3 regions of the Streptomyces sp. G5(2025) genome follow, and region 1 is predicted to be linked to each of the others. Evidence: riboswitches for the same ligand, from Rfam matches in the RefSeq annotation. Region 1 holds a riboswitch; each other region holds the start of a gene.
The links. A riboswitch is a leader RNA that binds a small molecule or an ion and turns the genes downstream of it on or off. The one in region 1 is predicted to bind cobalamin.
Positions count from the first base shown of each region.

Region 2: linked by a shared signal. The riboswitch ahead of cobN (cobaltochelatase subunit CobN) and the one ahead of ACOBQB_RS23660 (ABC transporter substrate-binding protein) in region 1 are both predicted to bind cobalamin.
Region 3: linked by a shared signal. The riboswitch ahead of ACOBQB_RS35110 (ribonucleoside-diphosphate reductase subunit alpha) and the one ahead of ACOBQB_RS23660 (ABC transporter substrate-binding protein) in region 1 are both predicted to bind cobalamin.

Region 1 covers NZ_JBMUZT010000006.1:2,841,165-2,846,553, reverse strand. The annotation lists gene clpS (ATP-dependent Clp protease adapter ClpS) at 1-8, shown strand, start outside; gene ACOBQB_RS23675 (DUF2017 domain-containing protein) at 37-642, shown strand; gene ACOBQB_RS23670 (amino acid permease) at 1,015-2,508, shown strand; gene ACOBQB_RS23665 (Mov34/MPN/PAD-1 family protein) at 2,596-3,018, shown strand; cobalamin riboswitch at 3,021-3,140, shown strand; gene ACOBQB_RS23660 (ABC transporter substrate-binding protein) at 3,186-4,145, shown strand; gene ACOBQB_RS23655 (FecCD family ABC transporter permease) at 4,217-5,284, shown strand; gene ACOBQB_RS23650 (ABC transporter ATP-binding protein) at 5,239-5,389, shown strand, end outside.
Region 2 covers NZ_JBMUZT010000002.1:1,640,153-1,645,541, reverse strand. The annotation lists gene cobN (cobaltochelatase subunit CobN) at 1-2,961, opposite strand, end outside; cobalamin riboswitch at 2,998-3,129, opposite strand; gene ACOBQB_RS07685 (cobalamin biosynthesis protein CobG) at 3,237-4,655, shown strand; gene ACOBQB_RS07680 (precorrin-8X methylmutase) at 4,667-5,293, shown strand; gene ACOBQB_RS07675 (precorrin-2 C(20)-methyltransferase) at 5,290-5,389, shown strand, end outside.
Region 3 covers NZ_JBMUZT010000006.1:5,318,297-5,323,685, forward strand. The annotation lists gene ACOBQB_RS35110 (ribonucleoside-diphosphate reductase subunit alpha) at 1-1,947, opposite strand, end outside; cobalamin riboswitch at 2,081-2,203, opposite strand; gene ACOBQB_RS35115 (GNAT family N-acetyltransferase) at 2,273-2,776, opposite strand; gene mctP (monocarboxylate uptake permease MctP) at 2,853-4,481, opposite strand; gene ACOBQB_RS35125 (DUF3311 domain-containing protein) at 4,478-4,732, opposite strand; gene ACOBQB_RS35130 (CstA-like transporter-associated (seleno)protein) at 4,876-5,073, opposite strand; gene ACOBQB_RS35135 (carbon starvation CstA family protein) at 5,070-5,389, opposite strand, start outside.

The sequences.
Region 1 (5,389 bases):
GCAAGTAGCGGCGGACCGGAAGCAGCGACGCATCTGATGCCAGGACAATTCGAAGCGATCCCCGGGGGCGGCGCCGCCGTCGCGCTCGACGAGGTCGAGATCTCGATCATCCGTTCCCTCGCCGTGCAGCTCCTGGAGCTGATCGGTCCGGGCCCGGGCGGTGAGCCCTCCGACGACCCCCTCGCGGAGCTGTTCGCCGAGGGCCCCAGCGAGCCGCCCGCCGACCCGGTGATGCAGCGCCTGCTGCCGGACGCGTACGGCGGCCCCGGAAGTGAGACCGGGGACATCGCGCAGGAGGAGGAACTGCGGACGTATTCGGCCGAGTTCCGCCGCTTCACGGAGAACGACCTGCGGGCCAAGAAGCGGGACGACGCGCTGGTCGTGATCCGTTCGCTCGACTCGATGGCGTCCTCGGGCGAGGGCGGAGCCGTCCTGAAACTGTCGGTGGAGGAGTCGCGGCACTGGCTGGGCGCCCTCAACGACCTCCGGCTCGCGATCGGCACCCGCCTGGAGGTCACCGACGAGGAGGACGCCGATCTGCTCTACCGGCTCCCCGACTCCGACCCCCGCAAGCCGATGGTGATGGCCTATCTCTGGCTGGGCGGATTGCAGGAGACGCTGGTCGGGACGTTGCTGGACTGAGCCGGACCGAAATCCGGTGCAGAGGACAGCGAAATTTGCTGTACTGGACACCTTCCGTTCACGTGACGGGTCGTTCGCTCAGCGGACGCTCAAATCCGGATAACGATCCCGTCACTTCATTGCCCGTGTTTGCGGCGTGAAGAGGCCTTTGTCCGCTTCTTCCTGTGGTGTGCGTCACAGGTGGCTGATTCCCTCACTGTTGCCGCCGTGATAAATCTTCACGACCACTCGGTGACGCCACCCATGTCACCGAGGGCGCTCGGACCGGCAGACCGCCGGTAGCACTCCATACATATCCGGGGGGATCAGGACCTGATCCGCAGCCATCAACGCGAGACGCGGGCGCGGATCAGCATGGAGAAAGGCGTCACCATGACCTCAGTGCAGGTCGAAGAGCAGCACGACGGGCACGACGGCAATGGTGCCGTGGAGGCCGCAGGCGGCCCGTCCGGCGAGGGCGAGGGCTACCAGCGCGGTCTGGGAGCCCGGCAGATCCAGATGATCGCGATCGGCGGTGCCATCGGCACCGGCCTGTTCCTCGGCGCGGGCAAGGCCATCCACAAGGCCGGACCCAGCCTCATCCTGGCGTACGCCATCGCGGGCCTCGTCATCTTCTTCATCATGCGGGCGCTCGGCGAGCTCCTCATGTACCGCCCCGTGTCGGGCTCCTTCTCGGAGTACGCGCGCGAGTTCATGGGCCCGTTCTTCGGCTTCGTGACCGGCTGGACGTACTGGCTCTTCTGGGTCGTCACCGGCATCACCGAAGTCACCGCAGCCGCCCAGTACATGCAGTACTGGACACACGGATCCGTTCCACAATGGGCGTACGCGCTCATCTTCACGGTCATCCTGTACGGCGCGAACCTCATCTCCGTGAAGCTCTTCGGTGAGCTGGAGTTCTGGTTCTCGATGGTCAAGGTCACCGCCATCATCGGCATGATCCTGATCTGCATCGGCATCCTCACCATCGGCTTCTCCGACGCCGGTGACACCGCGACCGTGGCCCACCTGTGGAACCAGGGCGGCTTCTTCCCCAACGGCATCGGCTCCACGCTGATGACGCTCCAGATCGTGATGTTCGCCTTCCTCGCCGTCGAGCTCGTCGGCGTCACCGCGGGCGAGTCCAAGGACCCGAAGACCGTCCTGCCCAAGGCCATCAACACCGTGCCGTGGCGCATCGCCGTCTTCTACGTCGGCGCGCTGATCATGATCCTGTCGGTCGTCCCGTGGACGCACTTCCAGCCCGGCGTCTCGCCGTTCGTCGCGGCCTTCGAGAAGATGGGCCTCGGCGTCGGCGCCGCGATCGTGAACTTCGTGGTCCTCACCGCCGCGCTCTCCTCCTGCAACTCCGGCATGTACTCCACCGGCCGCATGCTGCGCGACCTCGCGCTCAACGGCCAGGGCCCGAAGTTCTTCACCAAGCTCACGAAGAACGGCCTGCCGCTGGTCGGCACCACGTTCTCCGCCGCGTTCATGCTGGTCGGCGTCTGGATCAACTACCAGTGGCCGGGCGAGGCGTTCAACTACGTCGTCTCCTTCGCCACCATCTCCGGCATGTGGGCCTGGATCATGATCCTGGCCTGCCAGATCCGCTACCGCCGCAAGGCCGACCGCGGCGAGCTGCCGCAGTCCACCTTCCGGGCGCCGGGAGCCCCGTACACCAGCTGGTTCGCGCTTTTGTTCATCGGCATGGTCATCGTGATGATGGGCGTCGACAAGGACGCGCGGATCTCGCTGTACGCCGCTCCGGTCTGGGCCGCGATCCTCGGCGTCTCCTACCTGATCCTCAAGAGCCGCAACCCGCAGGCCGCCGCGTTCAACAAGCGCAAGATCGGCGCGGACAGCGCCCCCGTCACCAAGGACTGACCTCCCCGGAGAGGCCACTGTCCAGCATATGGGCCCGCACGTACCACACTTCGGTACGGCGCGGGCCCTCTGCTTATCCTGACTGCCATGCTGACCATCACCCAGGCCCTCCACGACCAGATCGTCGCGCACGCGCGCCAGGACCACCCCGACGAGGCGTGCGGCGTGGTCGCGGGCCCGGCGGGCACCGGCCGCCCCGAGCGCTTCATCCCGATGCTGAACGCCGCGCGCTCGCCCACGTTCTACGAGTTCGACTCGGGTGACCTGCTCAAGCTCTACCGCGAGATGGACGACCGCGACGAGGAGCCGGTGGTCATCTACCACTCGCACACCGCGACCGAGGCCTACCCCTCGCGCACCGACATCAGCTACGCCAACGAGCCCGGCGCCCACTACGTCCTGGTCTCCACCGCGGACACCGACGACGCGGGCCCTTTCCAGTTCCGCTCGTACCGGATCGTGGACGGCGAGGTCACCGAGGAAGAGGTCGCGGTCGTACAGGCATACTGAGCTCCACCCATGAGGCGGCAGGACCCAGGAAGCCGGTGCGAGCCCGGCACGGTCCCGCCACTGTGACCCCACCCCTTCGCGGGGGCGGGGAGTCAGGAACTGACCTGCCGTCTCGGCTCCACACAACGCAGGGGACGCGGAAATCCCCTGGAGGAGGCAGTTCAGCCATGTCCCGCGCCCTTCGCGTGCTCACCGCCGCGGCCCTGCTCGTCCCGCTCGCAGCCTGCGGCTCGTCCGACTCCGGTGACTCCAAGCCCGCCGCCAAGGCCGCGGGCTTCCCGTACACCGTCACCAACTGCGGTGTGAAGACCACGTACGACGCACCGCCGAAGCGCGCCGTCACCATGAACCAGCACGTTACCGAGGTGATGCTGGAACTGGGCCTCAAGGACCGCCTGGCCGGCACCGCCTACCTCGACGACAAGGTCCTGCCGAAGTACGAGAAGGCGTACAAGTCCGCCCCCGTGCTCGCCAAGGAGTACCCCTCCTACGAGAAGCTGCTCGCCGCCGACCCCGACTTCGTCTACGGCGGTTACGCCAGCGCCTTCCTCGCCGGCGACGGCCGCAGCCGCTCCGCGCTCGCCAAGTCCGGGATCAAGAGCCGCCTCAACATCGAGGGCTGCGCCGAGCGCGCGGTCACCATGGACGACGTGTACCGCGAGGTGCGGGAGGTCGGCGCCACGTTCGGGGTGCGCGAGCGCGCCGAGAAGTGGGTGAGCGGGGCCAAGCGCGAACTGGCCGCCACCGCGAAGAAGTCGAAGCGCGCGAAGCCGGTCTCCGTCTTCGTCTACGACAGCGGCGACAAGACCGCGTTCACGGCGGGCGGCCGCGGCATCGGCAACGACATCATCGAGCGCGCGGGCGGCCGCAACGTCTTCGCCGACATCGACAAGTCCTTCAGCGACGCGTCCTGGGAGAAGGTCGTCGAGCGCAGGCCGGACGTCATCATGATCCTCGACTACGGCCCCACGACCGTCGCCCAGAAGAAGAAGCGCCTCCTCGACGACCCGGTCCTCGCGGACGTCCCCGCCATCAAGCACAAGCGTTTCGCGGTACTGCGGCTGTCGGACGTGGTCACGGGCGTACGGGCACCGAAGGCGGTGGAGAAGCTGGCGGCACAGCTGTGAGCGCCGCGAAGATCCAGCCCGTCCGGGGACCGGGTCGGCCCGGGGGCGGTACATCCCAGCCCGTCCGGCGTTTGAGGACGAGCCCGAAGGGCGATCGACGGGGGTCGAAGGGGCGGCGCCTCTTGACCCTGACGGCGCTCACCGCGGCCCTCGCGGCAGCGACCGTCGCCGGCCTCGCCCTCGGCTCCGTCCGCATCCCGCCGGGCCAGGTCCTGGAGATACTGACCGGCCATGCGGAACCCTCCCCGTTCCGCACCATCGTGCTGGACGTCCGCCTGCCCCGGGTCCTGCTCGGCGCGGTCGTCGGCGCCGGACTGGCCGTCATCGGCACCGTCCTCCAGGCCCTCGTCCGCAACCCTCTCGCCGACCCGTTCCTCCTCGGCGTCTCCTCGGGCGCCTCCGTGGGCGCCGTCAGCGCGATCGTGCTCGGCGGGATCTTCGGCCTGGGCACCACCCTCAGCACCGCCGTCACGATCCCCGCGGCCTCCTTCGCGGGCGCGCTGATCTCCCTGGTCCTGGTCTACGCCCTGGCCAGAAGCGGCGGCGGGGGCTTCGCCACCGGCCGCCTGATCCTCGCCGGGGTGGCCGTCTCGTACATCCTCACCGCCCTCACCAGCCTCATCCTCGTCACCGCCGACAGCGCCGACCACCTCAAGGAAGTCCTGTACTGGACACTCGGCGGCCTCGGCAGCGCCCGCTGGGACATGCTCGCCCTGCCCTGCGCCGTCCTGGCCGTCGGTACCGCCCTCCTGGTGGCGCTCGCCCGCCCGCTGGACCTGCTGCTCGTCGGCGAGGAGGGCGCCACCGTCCTCGGCCTGGACACCGCCCGCTTCCGCTCCGCCGTCTTCGTCCTCGCCTCGCTCCTGACCGGCGTCCTCGTCGCCTACAGCGGCGCCATCGGCTTCGTCGGCCTGATGGTGCCGCACGCCGCCCGCATGCTGGTCGGCGCCGCCCACCGCACCCTGCTCCCGGTGGTGGCGCTGATGGGCGCGGTCTTCCTGGTCGCCGCCGACCTCGCCGCCCGCACGGTCGCGGCGCCGCAGGACATCCCGGTCGGCGTGCTCACCGCGTTGACGGGCGGCCCGTTCTTCCTGTGGCTGCTGCGCGGGAGCCGTACGCACGAGGGGGCACCCGCGTGAAGCTGCGCACCGAGAACCTCGGATACACCACCCCCGGCGGCGCCCGCCTGCTCGACGGCGTCTCACTGACCGTCGCCGACGGCGAGACGGCCGGCATCGTCGGCC
Region 2 (5,389 bases), on a different contig from region 1:
GGTGCGCCAGTCGCGGGAGTCGATGAGCTGGAGCAGCCCCGCGCCGTACGTGCCCGGACGCGAACCGAAGATGCGGGTGGTGGCCCGGCGTTCGTCGCCGTGCTCGGCCAGGTCGGCCTGGGCGTGGGCGCGTACGTAGTTGTGCTCGGCGGGCTCGTCCAGCGAGGCGGCGAGGCGCACCGCGTCGTCGAGCAGGCCGATCGTGTGCGGGAACGCGTCGCGGAAGAAGCCCGAGATGCGCAGCGTCACGTCGATGCGGGGGCGGCCCAGCTCCTCGTACGGGATGGCCTCCAGGCCCGTGACGCGGCGCGAGGCGTCGTCCCAGACGGGGCGGACGCCGAGCAGCGCCATGGCCTCGGCGACGTCGTCGCCCGCTGTGCGCATCGCGCTCGTGCCCCACAGGGACAGGCCGACGGAGGTGGGGTAGTCGCCGTTGTCGTTCTTGTACCGCTCGATGAGCGAGTCGGCGAGGGCCTCGCCGGTCTCCCACGCGAGGCGGGACGGGACGGCCTTGGGGTCGACGGAGTAGAAGTTGCGGCCGGTCGGCAGGACGTTGACCAGGCCGCGCAGCGGGGAGCCGGAGGGGCCCGCCGCAACGAAGCGGCCGTCCAGGGCCCGTACGGCGTTGTCCAGTTCGGCCGTGGTGCCCTCCAGGCGGGGGACGACCTCGCGGGCCGCGAACTCCAGGATGGCGGCGACCTGTTCGCTCTGGCCGGCGGGGACTGCGGAGAGGTCCCAGTCCGCGTCGTCCATCGCCTGGACCAGCGCGCGGGCCTTCTCCTCCGCCTCGTCGGCGCTCACGCGCGTCGCCGCCGACTCGTCCAGGCCGAGCGCCTCGCGCAGGCCGGGCAGGGCGGTCGTGCCGCCCCAGATCTGGCGGGCGCGCAGGATCGCGAGGACGAGGTTGACGCGGTCGGCGCCCGCCGGGGCGGTGCCGAGCACGTGCAGGCCGTCGCGGATCTGCATGTCCTTGATCTCGCAGAGCCAGCCGTCGACATGGAGGAGGAAGTCGTCGAAGCCGTCGTCGTCCGGGCGGTCCTCCAGGCCCAGGTCGTGGTCGAGCTTCGCGGCCTGGATGAGCGTCCAGATCTGCGCGCGGATCGCCGGCAGCTTCGCCGGGTCCATCGAGCTGATCTGCGCGTACTCGTCGAGGAGCTGCTCCAGGCGCGCGATGTCGCCGTAGGAGTCGGCGCGGGCCATCGGCGGCACGAGGTGGTCGATGAGCGTGGCGTGCACGCGGCGCTTGGCCTGCGTGCCCTCGCCCGGGTCGTTGACGAGGAAGGGGTAGATCAGCGGCAGGTCACCGAGCGCGGCGTCCGGGCCGCAGGCCGCCGAGAGGCCCGCGTTCTTGCCGGGCAGCCACTCCAGGTTGCCGTGCTTGCCGAGGTGGACCATCGCGTCCGCGCCGAAGCCGCCGTCGGCGGCGGGGGCCGCGATCCAGCGGTAGGCCGCCAAGTAGTGGTGCGAGGGCGGCAGGTCCGGGTCGTGGTAGATCGCGATGGGGTTCTCGCCGAAGCCGCGCGGCGGCTGGATGAGGATGAGGAGGTTGCCGCGCCGCAGGGCGGCAAGGACGATGTCGCCCTCCGGATCGCCGCCGTCGCCGACCCGCGAACGGTCCAGGAACATCTCGCCGGGCGGCGGCCCCCAGTGCTGCTCGACCGAGTCCCGCAGCTCCTGCGGCAGCGTCGCGTACCACCGCTTGTAGTCGGCGGCCGGGATGCGGACCGGGTTGGCGGCGAGCTGCTCCTCGGTCAGCCAGTCCTGGTCGTGGCCGCCCGCGTCGATCAGCGCGCGGATCAGCTCGTCGCCGTCACCGGAGACGAGGCCCGGGATCTCCTCCGTGGGACCGAAGTCGTACCCCTCCGCGATGAGCCTGCGCAGCAGCGCGACGGCGGACGCCGGGGTGTCCAGGCCGACCGCGTTGCCGATCCGGGAGTGCTTGGTCGGGTACGCGGAAAGTACCAGGGCCAGGCGCTTGTCGGCGGCCGGGATGTGCCGCAGACGCGCGTGGCGTACGGCGATACCGGCGACCCGGGCCGCGCGCTCGGCGTCGGCGACGTACGCCGGGAGCCCGTCCTCGTCGATCTCCTTGAACGAGAAGGGGACCGTGATGAGCCGTCCGTCGAACTCGGGCACCGCGATCTGGCTCGCGGCGTCCAGCGGCGAGACGCCCTCGTCGTTCTCCTCCCAGGCCGAACGCGACCCGGTCAGACAGAGCGCCTGGAGGATCGGCACGTCGAGCCCGGTCAACGCGCCCGCGTCCCACGACTCGTCGTCGCCGCCCGCGGAGGCCTCGGCGGGCTTGGTGCCACCGGCGGCGAGGACCGTCGTCACGATGGCGTCGGCGGGGCGCAGCGCGTCGATCAGCTCCGGCTCGGGGGCGCGCAGCGAGGCCACGTACAGCGGCATCGGGCGGGCGCCCGCGTCCTCGATGGCGCCGCACAGGTCGTCGATGAACGCGGTGTTGCCGCTCATGTGGTGGGCGCGGTAGTACAGCACCGCGACCGTCGGGCCCTCGATGTCGCGGGCGGCGCGCTCCAGCGGTCCCCAGGACGGCGCGGGCGCCGGCGGGTCGAAGCCGTGGCCGGTGAGGAGCACGGTGTCGGAGAGGAAGCGGGCGAGCTGCTCCAGGTTCGCGGGGCCGCCGTGCGCGAGGTAGGCGTGCGCCTCGGCGGCGATGCCGACCGGCACGGTCGAGGAGGCCATCAGCTGGGCGTCGGGCGCCTGTTCACCGGTGAGCACGACCACCGGCAGACCGCTGGCGGTGAGCTGGTCAAGGCCGTCCTGCCAGGCGCGTACGCCGCCGAGGAGGCGTACGACGACGAGGTCGGCGCCCTCCAGGAGCGCGGGCAGCTCGGCGAGGTCCAGGCGGGAGGGGTTGGCGAACCGGTAGTCGACCGGACCCCCCGCCGCGCGGGCGCTGAGCAGGTCGGTGTCGGAGGTCGACAGCAGCAGAAGCATGCGTGCGCAGGCCTTCCTCGGGGTGTCCGCGCCCCGGGTGGTCGTATGGACGGCGGGAGTTCCTGACTCGCCCCACGGATGGGGCTCACAGTGGCGGGACCGCGCCGGATTCACACCGGGCTTCCTCCCCCGGGTCCTGGCGGACCCACGCCGTCGCTGGCGTAGGCGGACCTGGCGGCCCGCCGCCTGCATAGTAAGTCCTGACCGCGGCCGATGGGGCGCCCACCTACCGGGACGGCCCGTCTCGGGAGGCGACCGGCCGGATCGGCGTGGGTATGCTCGCCGCCATGCCGCCCACCCGAGCGACCTCCACGAACCAGGGCGAATCCCTCATACGCAACCCGGTACGCGACCGGGGCGACGCCTGCCCCGGAGCCCTCCGCCTGCACCGAGCCGACGACGGCGCGCTGGCCCGACTCCGCGTACCCGCAGGGCTTTTGACGTCCCGTCAGGCAGCGGTGCTGGCAGACGTGGCGGAGCGCCTGGCGGACGGCCACCTCAGCATCACCTCGCGCGGCAACATCGAGCTGCGCGGCCTCGGCGCGAGCTGCGGCGCGGAGCTCTCCGCGCTCCTCGCGGACGCGGGCCTGCTGCCCTCCGAACGCCACGAACGCGTCCGCAACATCGTGGCCTCCCCGCTCGCCACGCTCGACCGACTCGGCCACGCCGACGTGCAGTTGTGGGCCCGCGAGCTGGACCGGCTGCTGTGTGGGCAGGAGTGGACGACGGCGCTCTCCGGCCGCTTCCTGTTCGTCCTGGACGACGGGCGCGGGGATGTGGCCCCGCTCAGCGGCGATGTGACCTTGATCGCAGAATCGGGCGGGGCGGGGCGCGCGTCCGTGGAGTCGGGGGGCGGGGCGGCTTCCGTGCCCGTGGCTTCGGGCGGGGCGGGGTACGCGGGAGCCGACGGAACCCCGGCCGTGCGGCCGACCGGCACGGCGTCGGCGCTCGTCCGCGTCGGTGACCGCGCCCTGCGGGTTTCCGCCGCCGACGCCCCGCGTGCCGCCCTCGCCGCCGCCGGGGCCTTCCTCGCCGCCGCGCGCGACGCGGGCAACGGGGCGTGGCGGGTCCGCGAGCTGCCCGCGGGGCACCCCGTCGACCTCGCCGGGGCGCTGGCGCGGCAGGGCATCGACGCCGAACCGGCCGCCGCCCCCTTCGGCCCGCCCCGCCCCGCCCCACACCTGCCCGGCGTCATCGGCCGCGCGGTGGCCGTCGGCGCCCCCCTCGGCCGCGTGAGCGCCGACCAGTGGCGGGCCCTGCTGCCCGCCCCCGCCGACGAACTGCGCGTCACCCCGTGGCGCGGCTTCGTGCTCCCCGGCTTCGAGGACGCCGCGGCGGCCCGCGCACGCCTGCGCGCGCTGGCCGACGCCGGATACCTCACCGACCCCGCCTCGCCCTGGCTCGGCGTCGGCGCCTGCACCGGCAGGCCCGGCTGCGCCAAGTCCCTCGCCGACGTCCGCGCCGACGCCGTCCCCGGCACCGGTGGCCTGCCCGTCCACTGGTCCGGCTGCGAGCGGCGGTGCGGGCACCCGCACGGCGACTGGGTGGACGTCCTCGCCACCGGGGACGGTCGGTACGAGGTGACGGTGCGCACCGGCGGCACGGCGGCGCCCGTGAGCGGCGGAACCCTGACCGAGACGGTCACGACAGCACGTACGACATCCGCAACCACCAGAGCAACGGCCACGAGATGAGCGAGAGCACAGTGTTCGACTACGAGAAGGACGGCGCGGCGATCTACCGCGAGTCCTTTGCCACCATCCGCGCGGAGGCGGACCTCGCCGGTCTGCCCGCCGACGTCAGCCAGGTCGCGGTGCGGATGATCCACGCCTGCGGGATGGTCGACCTCGTCCGCGACCTCGCCTTCAGCCCGCGCGTGGTGGCCGACGCCCGCAAGGCGCTGCGCGACGGCGCGCCGATCCTGTGCGACGCGAACATGGTCGCGAGCGGCGTCACGCGCAAGCGGCTGCCCGCCGACAACGACGTGATCTGCACCCTCACCGACCCCGCCGTCCCGGACCTCGCGGCGCGGCTCGGCACCACCCGCAGCGCCGCCGCCATGGAGCTGTGGCGCGACCGCCTCGAAGGCTCCGTCGTCGCCATCGGCAACGCGCCCACCGCGCTCTTCCGCCTTCTGGAGATGATCGAGGAAGGCGCCCCGCGCCCGGCCGCCGTCCTCGGCATCCCGGTCGGCTTCGTCGGCGCCGCGGAATCCAAGGACGCGCTCGCCGAGCACCACTCGGGCCTGGAGTACCTGGTCGTACGGGGCCGTCGTGGCGGCAGCGCGATGGCCGCGGCGGCGATCAACGCGATTGCGAGCGAGACGGAGTGAACACCCAGAACACCGAGCACACCGAGAACACCCAGCACACCGAGTACGCCCAGCACGCTCAGAACACCGGGCGGGGGAAGTTGTACGGGGTCGGGC
Region 3 (5,389 bases), 2.5 Mb from region 1:
ACCCGCGATGGACGCGATGGTGGCGGTCGGCGCGATGGCGAGCAGGAGCGAATTGCGCATACCGGTCGTGGCGATCCGGGCGCGCAGGGCCGCCCACCGCTCCGGCCAGGTCAGCTCGACGTCGTAGTGGTCGGGGTGCAGGACACCGCGTGCGGTACGGGTCTTCTCCCAGGCGGGCAGCGGGCCCTCGCGCTCGGCGAGGTCGGCCGACGCCTCGTACGCGGCGAGCATGATCCGCTCGGCGATCCGAGTGGAGAGGGCGCGCGCCTCGGGGGAGTCGAACGGCAGCTTCAGCTGGAAGAAGACGTCCTGGAGGCCCATCGCGCCGAGGCCCACCGGGCGCCACTTGGCGTTGGAGCGGCCGGCCTGCTCGGTCGGGTAGAAGTTGATGTCCACGACGCGGTCGAGGAAGGTCACGGCGGTGCGCACGGTCTCGTCGAGCCGGTCCCAGGCGAGGTCGCCGGTCGCCGTGTCCACGAACGCGCCGAGGTTCACCGAGCCGAGGTTGCAGACCGCCGTCTCGCCGTCGTCCGTGACCTCCAGGATCTCCGTGCAGAGGTTGGAGGAGTGCACGGTGTGGCCGGGCTCCGCCGTCTGGTTGGCGGTGCGGTTGGCGGCGTCCTTGAACGTCATCCAGCCGTTGCCGGTCTGGGCGAGGGTGCGCATCATGCGGCCGTACAGGTCCCGGGCCGGGATGGTCTTCTTCGCGAGCCCGGCGGCCTCGGCCGCGCGGTAGGCGGCGTCGAACCCCTCGCCCCACAGGTCGACAAGGGCGGGCACGTCGGCCGGGGAGAACAGCGACCATTCCTGGTCGGCGGCGACGCGGCGCATGAACTCGTCCGGGATCCAGTGCGCGAGGTTGAGGTTGTGCGTGCGGCGCGCGTCCTCACCGGTGTTGTCGCGCAGCTCCAGGAACTCCTCGATGTCGGAGTGCCAGGTCTCCAGGTAGACCGCGGCGGCGCCCTTGCGACGGCCGCCCTGGTTCACGGCGGCGACCGAGGCGTCCAGGGTCTTCAGGAACGGCACGATGCCGTTGGAGTGCCCGTTCGTGCCACGGATCAGCGATCCCCGCGAACGGATGCGGGAGTACGAGAGTCCGATGCCGCCCGCGTGCTTGGAGAGCCGCGCGACCTGGTGGTAGCGGTCGTAGACCGAGTCCAGCTCGTCCAGTGGGGAGTCGAGGAGGTAGCAGGAGGACATCTGCGGGTGGCGGGTGCCGGAGTTGAAGAGCGTCGGCGAGGACGGCAGGTAGTCCAGGCGGCTCATCAGGCCGTACAGCGCGGCGACCTCGTCCACGGCGGTGGCGCCGTCGTCCTTGGCCAGGCCGCTCGCGACGCGCAGCATGAAGTGCTGCGGGGTCTCGATGACCTGCCGGGTGATCGGGTGGCGCAGCAGATAGCGGCTGTGCAGGGTGCGCAGGCCGAAGTACTCGAAGCGGAAGTCGGCGCCGTCGGCGAGCGCGGCGTCCACCAGCGCGTCGAGCCGGGCCGCGTGCGCCGTCACGAACTGCGCCGTGCGGTCGGCGATCAGGCCCTCGCGGTGGCCGACCGCCACGGAGTCGGTGAAGGAGCGCACGCCCTGCGTCGCCGCCTCCTCGCGGATGCCGATCGACAGCAGCCGGGCGGCGAGCTTCGAGTACGCCGGGTCCTCGGAGATGAGCCCCGCGGCCGCCTCGGTCGCGAGCTCCCGCAGCTCCGACGCGTCGGCCTTGACCGAGCGGCCGCGCAGCGCGGCGGCGGCGACCCGGCCGGGGTCGGCGTCGGGGAGGTCGGCGGTGAGGTCGGTCAGGGTGCGCAGCAGCGCGGTCCCTGGCCCGTCGGTTCCTTCGGCACCCTGGCCCTGGAGGGTCGGCGTCGAAGGCGCGGCAGGTGCGGCGGGCACGGCGGGCCCGGAAGGCACTGACTGCGCTTCCTGCGCTGACGCGGGTTCGGCAGGCGCGATGGTCACGTGGGGCACTCCCTCGCTCGGCTCTGGGCCAGGAGGAGGGGGGAGGGCACACACGGGCGCACCCGGGCAGGGTGGCGTACCGCGTCCACCGGCCCACTCCGCGAGGCCCGGACGGTCGGCACCCGGACCGGACGGCACGGGTGCACTGTCGGCAGGTCTTCGGACTCCGTGTACGCCAAAGACGTACACATGCACCGTTGCGGGACAGTTCCGGACTTGCACCGGATTCCCCTGCGGCGACAGCGAGCACGAGCATACATCTTGTGCCGGGTTCCTGAGGCGGCCCCACATCTTGTGTCGGCTGGTAAGGGAAGCTCAGAAGAGCCTAGAGAGCCAACGCGTACGTCAGCAGCGGCACCGTGTCGATCGGCCGCCAGTCGCGCTCGGGCGTGCGTACGAAGCCGAGGCGCTCGTACAGCCGGTGGGCGGCGTGCATCGACGTCTGCGTGGACAGGACGAGCCCGGTGCGGCCCGCCTCCCTGGCGCGCCGCACACACTCCCGTACGAGCGTCTCGCCGGCGCCCCGGCCGCGCGCCGCGGTGGAGACGGCCAGCATGCGGATCTCGGCCTCGCCGTCGCGCGCGATGTCGGCCATGGGGCCGCCGGAGGCGACGTAGGTGACGCAGCCGAGTGCTTTCCCGCCCGCCTCCGCCACCAGGACCTCGGCCGCGGCCGCGCGCGCCGCCACGTCGCGCAGCACCGCCAGATAGGGGTCCTGCGCCCCGAAGTCCAGATGTCCGCCGTCGAGATAGGCCTGGGCGGTGAGGGCGCCCAGCGCCTCGTACTCCTCGGGGCGGGCCCGCCTGATCGTGAGGGTCGTCGTGTCCATGAGCCGAAGTGTGCAACACGGGTACGACGAAGGGCCGCCGGTTTTCCGGCGGCCCTTCGTCGCGGCGGGGAAGGGCTCAGTGCCCGGCGCCCGCGGTCGCCTTGGGCAGTTCCTGGATGACGCCCGGGTCGCCCGCGTCCGCGGTGTAGTCCCCGGGCGAGGTCTCGTCGATGCCGTCCGGGGCCTTCAGCGCCTTCAGGACGAAGGTGAGGACCACGGTCACGATGACGTTCAGGACGAACGCGGTGAGACCGATGTAGCCGATCTCGCCGATCCCCGGGATCGTGTCGGAGGAGCCGCCGAAGTGCTTCTGCGTCGGCGACGCGACGCCGTACGCGGCCAGCGTGCCGTAGACCATGCCGACCGCCCAGCCGGCCAGCAGCGCCCAGCGGTGGAACCACCGCGTGAACAGGCCGCCGACCAGCGCCGGCATCGTCTGGAGGATCCAGATGCCGCCGAGCAGCTGGAAGTTGATCGCGACGGTCTTGTCCATGGTGAGGACGAAGGCGAGCGCGCCGACCTTCACCATCAGCGACACCAGCTTGGAGACCTTGGTCTCCTGCGCGGGCGTCGCGTCGGGCTTGATGAAGTCCTTGTAGATGTTGCGGGTGAAGAGATTCGCGGCCGCGATCGACATGATGGCCGCCGGGACCAGCGCGCCGATGCCGATGGCCGCGAAGGCCACGCCCGTGAACCAGTCGGGGAACATGTTCTCGAACAGCTGCGGGATCGCCAACTGGCCGTTGTCCACCTTGATCCCGGCCGCGATCGCCATGAAGCCGAGCAGCGCCAGCAGGCCGAGCATCAGCGAGTACAGGGGCAGGATCGTGGTGTTGCGGCGGATCACGTTGCGGCTCTTGGAGGAGAGCGTCGCCGTGATCGAGTGCGGGTACATGAACAGCGCGAGGGCCGAACCGAGCGCGAGCGTCGCGTACGTCCACTGGCCGGCCTCGGCGGGCGCGAGCGCGCCGCGCGGCTTGTCGGTCGCCGGGTTGGTCTGCGCGAAGGCGTCCCCGGCCTTGGCGAAGATGTCGTCGAAGCCGCCGAGCTTGATCGGGATGTAGATGATCGCGACGACGATGACGAGGTAGATCAACCCGTCCTTCACGAACGCGATCAGCGCGGGCGCGCGCAGCCCCGACGAGTAGGTGTACGCGGCGAGCACCGCGAACGCGATCAGGAGCGGCAGGTCCTTGATGAACCAGTTGGTGTCCGGGCCGCCGCCGACGCCCATGACGTCAAGGACGGCCTGGATGCCGACGAGTTGGAGCGCGATGTAGGGCATCGTGGCGAGGATGCCGGTGACCGCGACCGCCAGCGACAGCCCCTTCGAGCCGAAGCGCCCGCGCACGAAGTCCGAGGTCGTCACATAGCCGTGCTTGTGCGAGACCGACCACAGGCGCGGCAGGAAGGTGAAGATCAGCGGGTAGACGAGGATGGTGTACGGCACCGCGAAGAACCCGGCCGCGCCCGCCGCGTAGATCGCCGCCGGGACGGCCACGAAGGTGTACGCGGTGTAGAGGTCGCCGCCGAGCAGGAACCACGTGACCCAGGTGCCGAACGACCGGCCGCCGAGGCCCCATTCGTCCAGGCTCTGGTCGTTCTCGGCCTTGCGCCAGCGGGCGGCCAGGAAGCCCATGACCGTGACCGCTATGAAGAAGAAGATGAAGACGGCGAGCGCGACGCCGTTGACTCCGCCGTTCATGACCGCGCACCTTCCTTACGGGCGCGCTGGTCACGCTGCCACAGCTTGTACGCGATCATCGTGAGCAGCGTGGAGATGACCACCCACAGCATCTGGTACCAGTAGAAGAACGGGATGCCTATGAGGGTCGGTTCGAGCTTCGCGTACGAACTCACCCAGAGCATCGCCACGAAGGGTGCGACAAGGCAGGCTGCGATGACCACGCGGACCGGCGTGACCACCGGTCTGTTCACTTCAGGCGCATCTGACATGTCGCGGCTCCGTTCCCTCACTTATCCCATGCTTAACGTGCGGGAAATCTAAGCCACGGTCTCGCGGTATGGAACCCCTGTCCGTATAACGGACGGAGATCGAAGCGTCGACGTGCCTGCTCAGCAGCGGTCGACAGGTTTGCTCAGCAGCAGCGGAACCCCTGCCGCGGGTCCGACTCCTGGCGGTCTGTCCGCATGCGCTCGAACTCGCGGCGACTGGGCACGGTCGCGGCCGGACGGTCCTTGCGTACGTGCGCCACGTACCGCTCGTACGCCGACTCGCCGGTCAACTCGCGGACGTACCACCGCATCCAACGCACGCCGCGCCGCAGCCAGGTCATCGGATCAGCTCTTCCTGCTCCGAGGCTTCCCGCTTCTCCTGCGCCGTCGCGAAGAGGCCCGCCGGAGCCGTCAACTTCGACTCCACATACGGCGCTTCGCTCAGCCGGGAGGCCTCGGGGTCGCGGATGTGCTTGAGGCAGACCCGTGCCGCGTCGAGGATCACGACGACGATGAGCAGCGCGAGCGCCGCCGAAAGCACGCCGTCCACCGTGGAGTTGGTGACGACGGTGCGCATGTCGTCCATGGACTTGGCGGGCGGCAGGACCCTGCCGTCGTCGATGGCGTCCCGGTAGATCGAGCGCTGCGTGAAGAAGC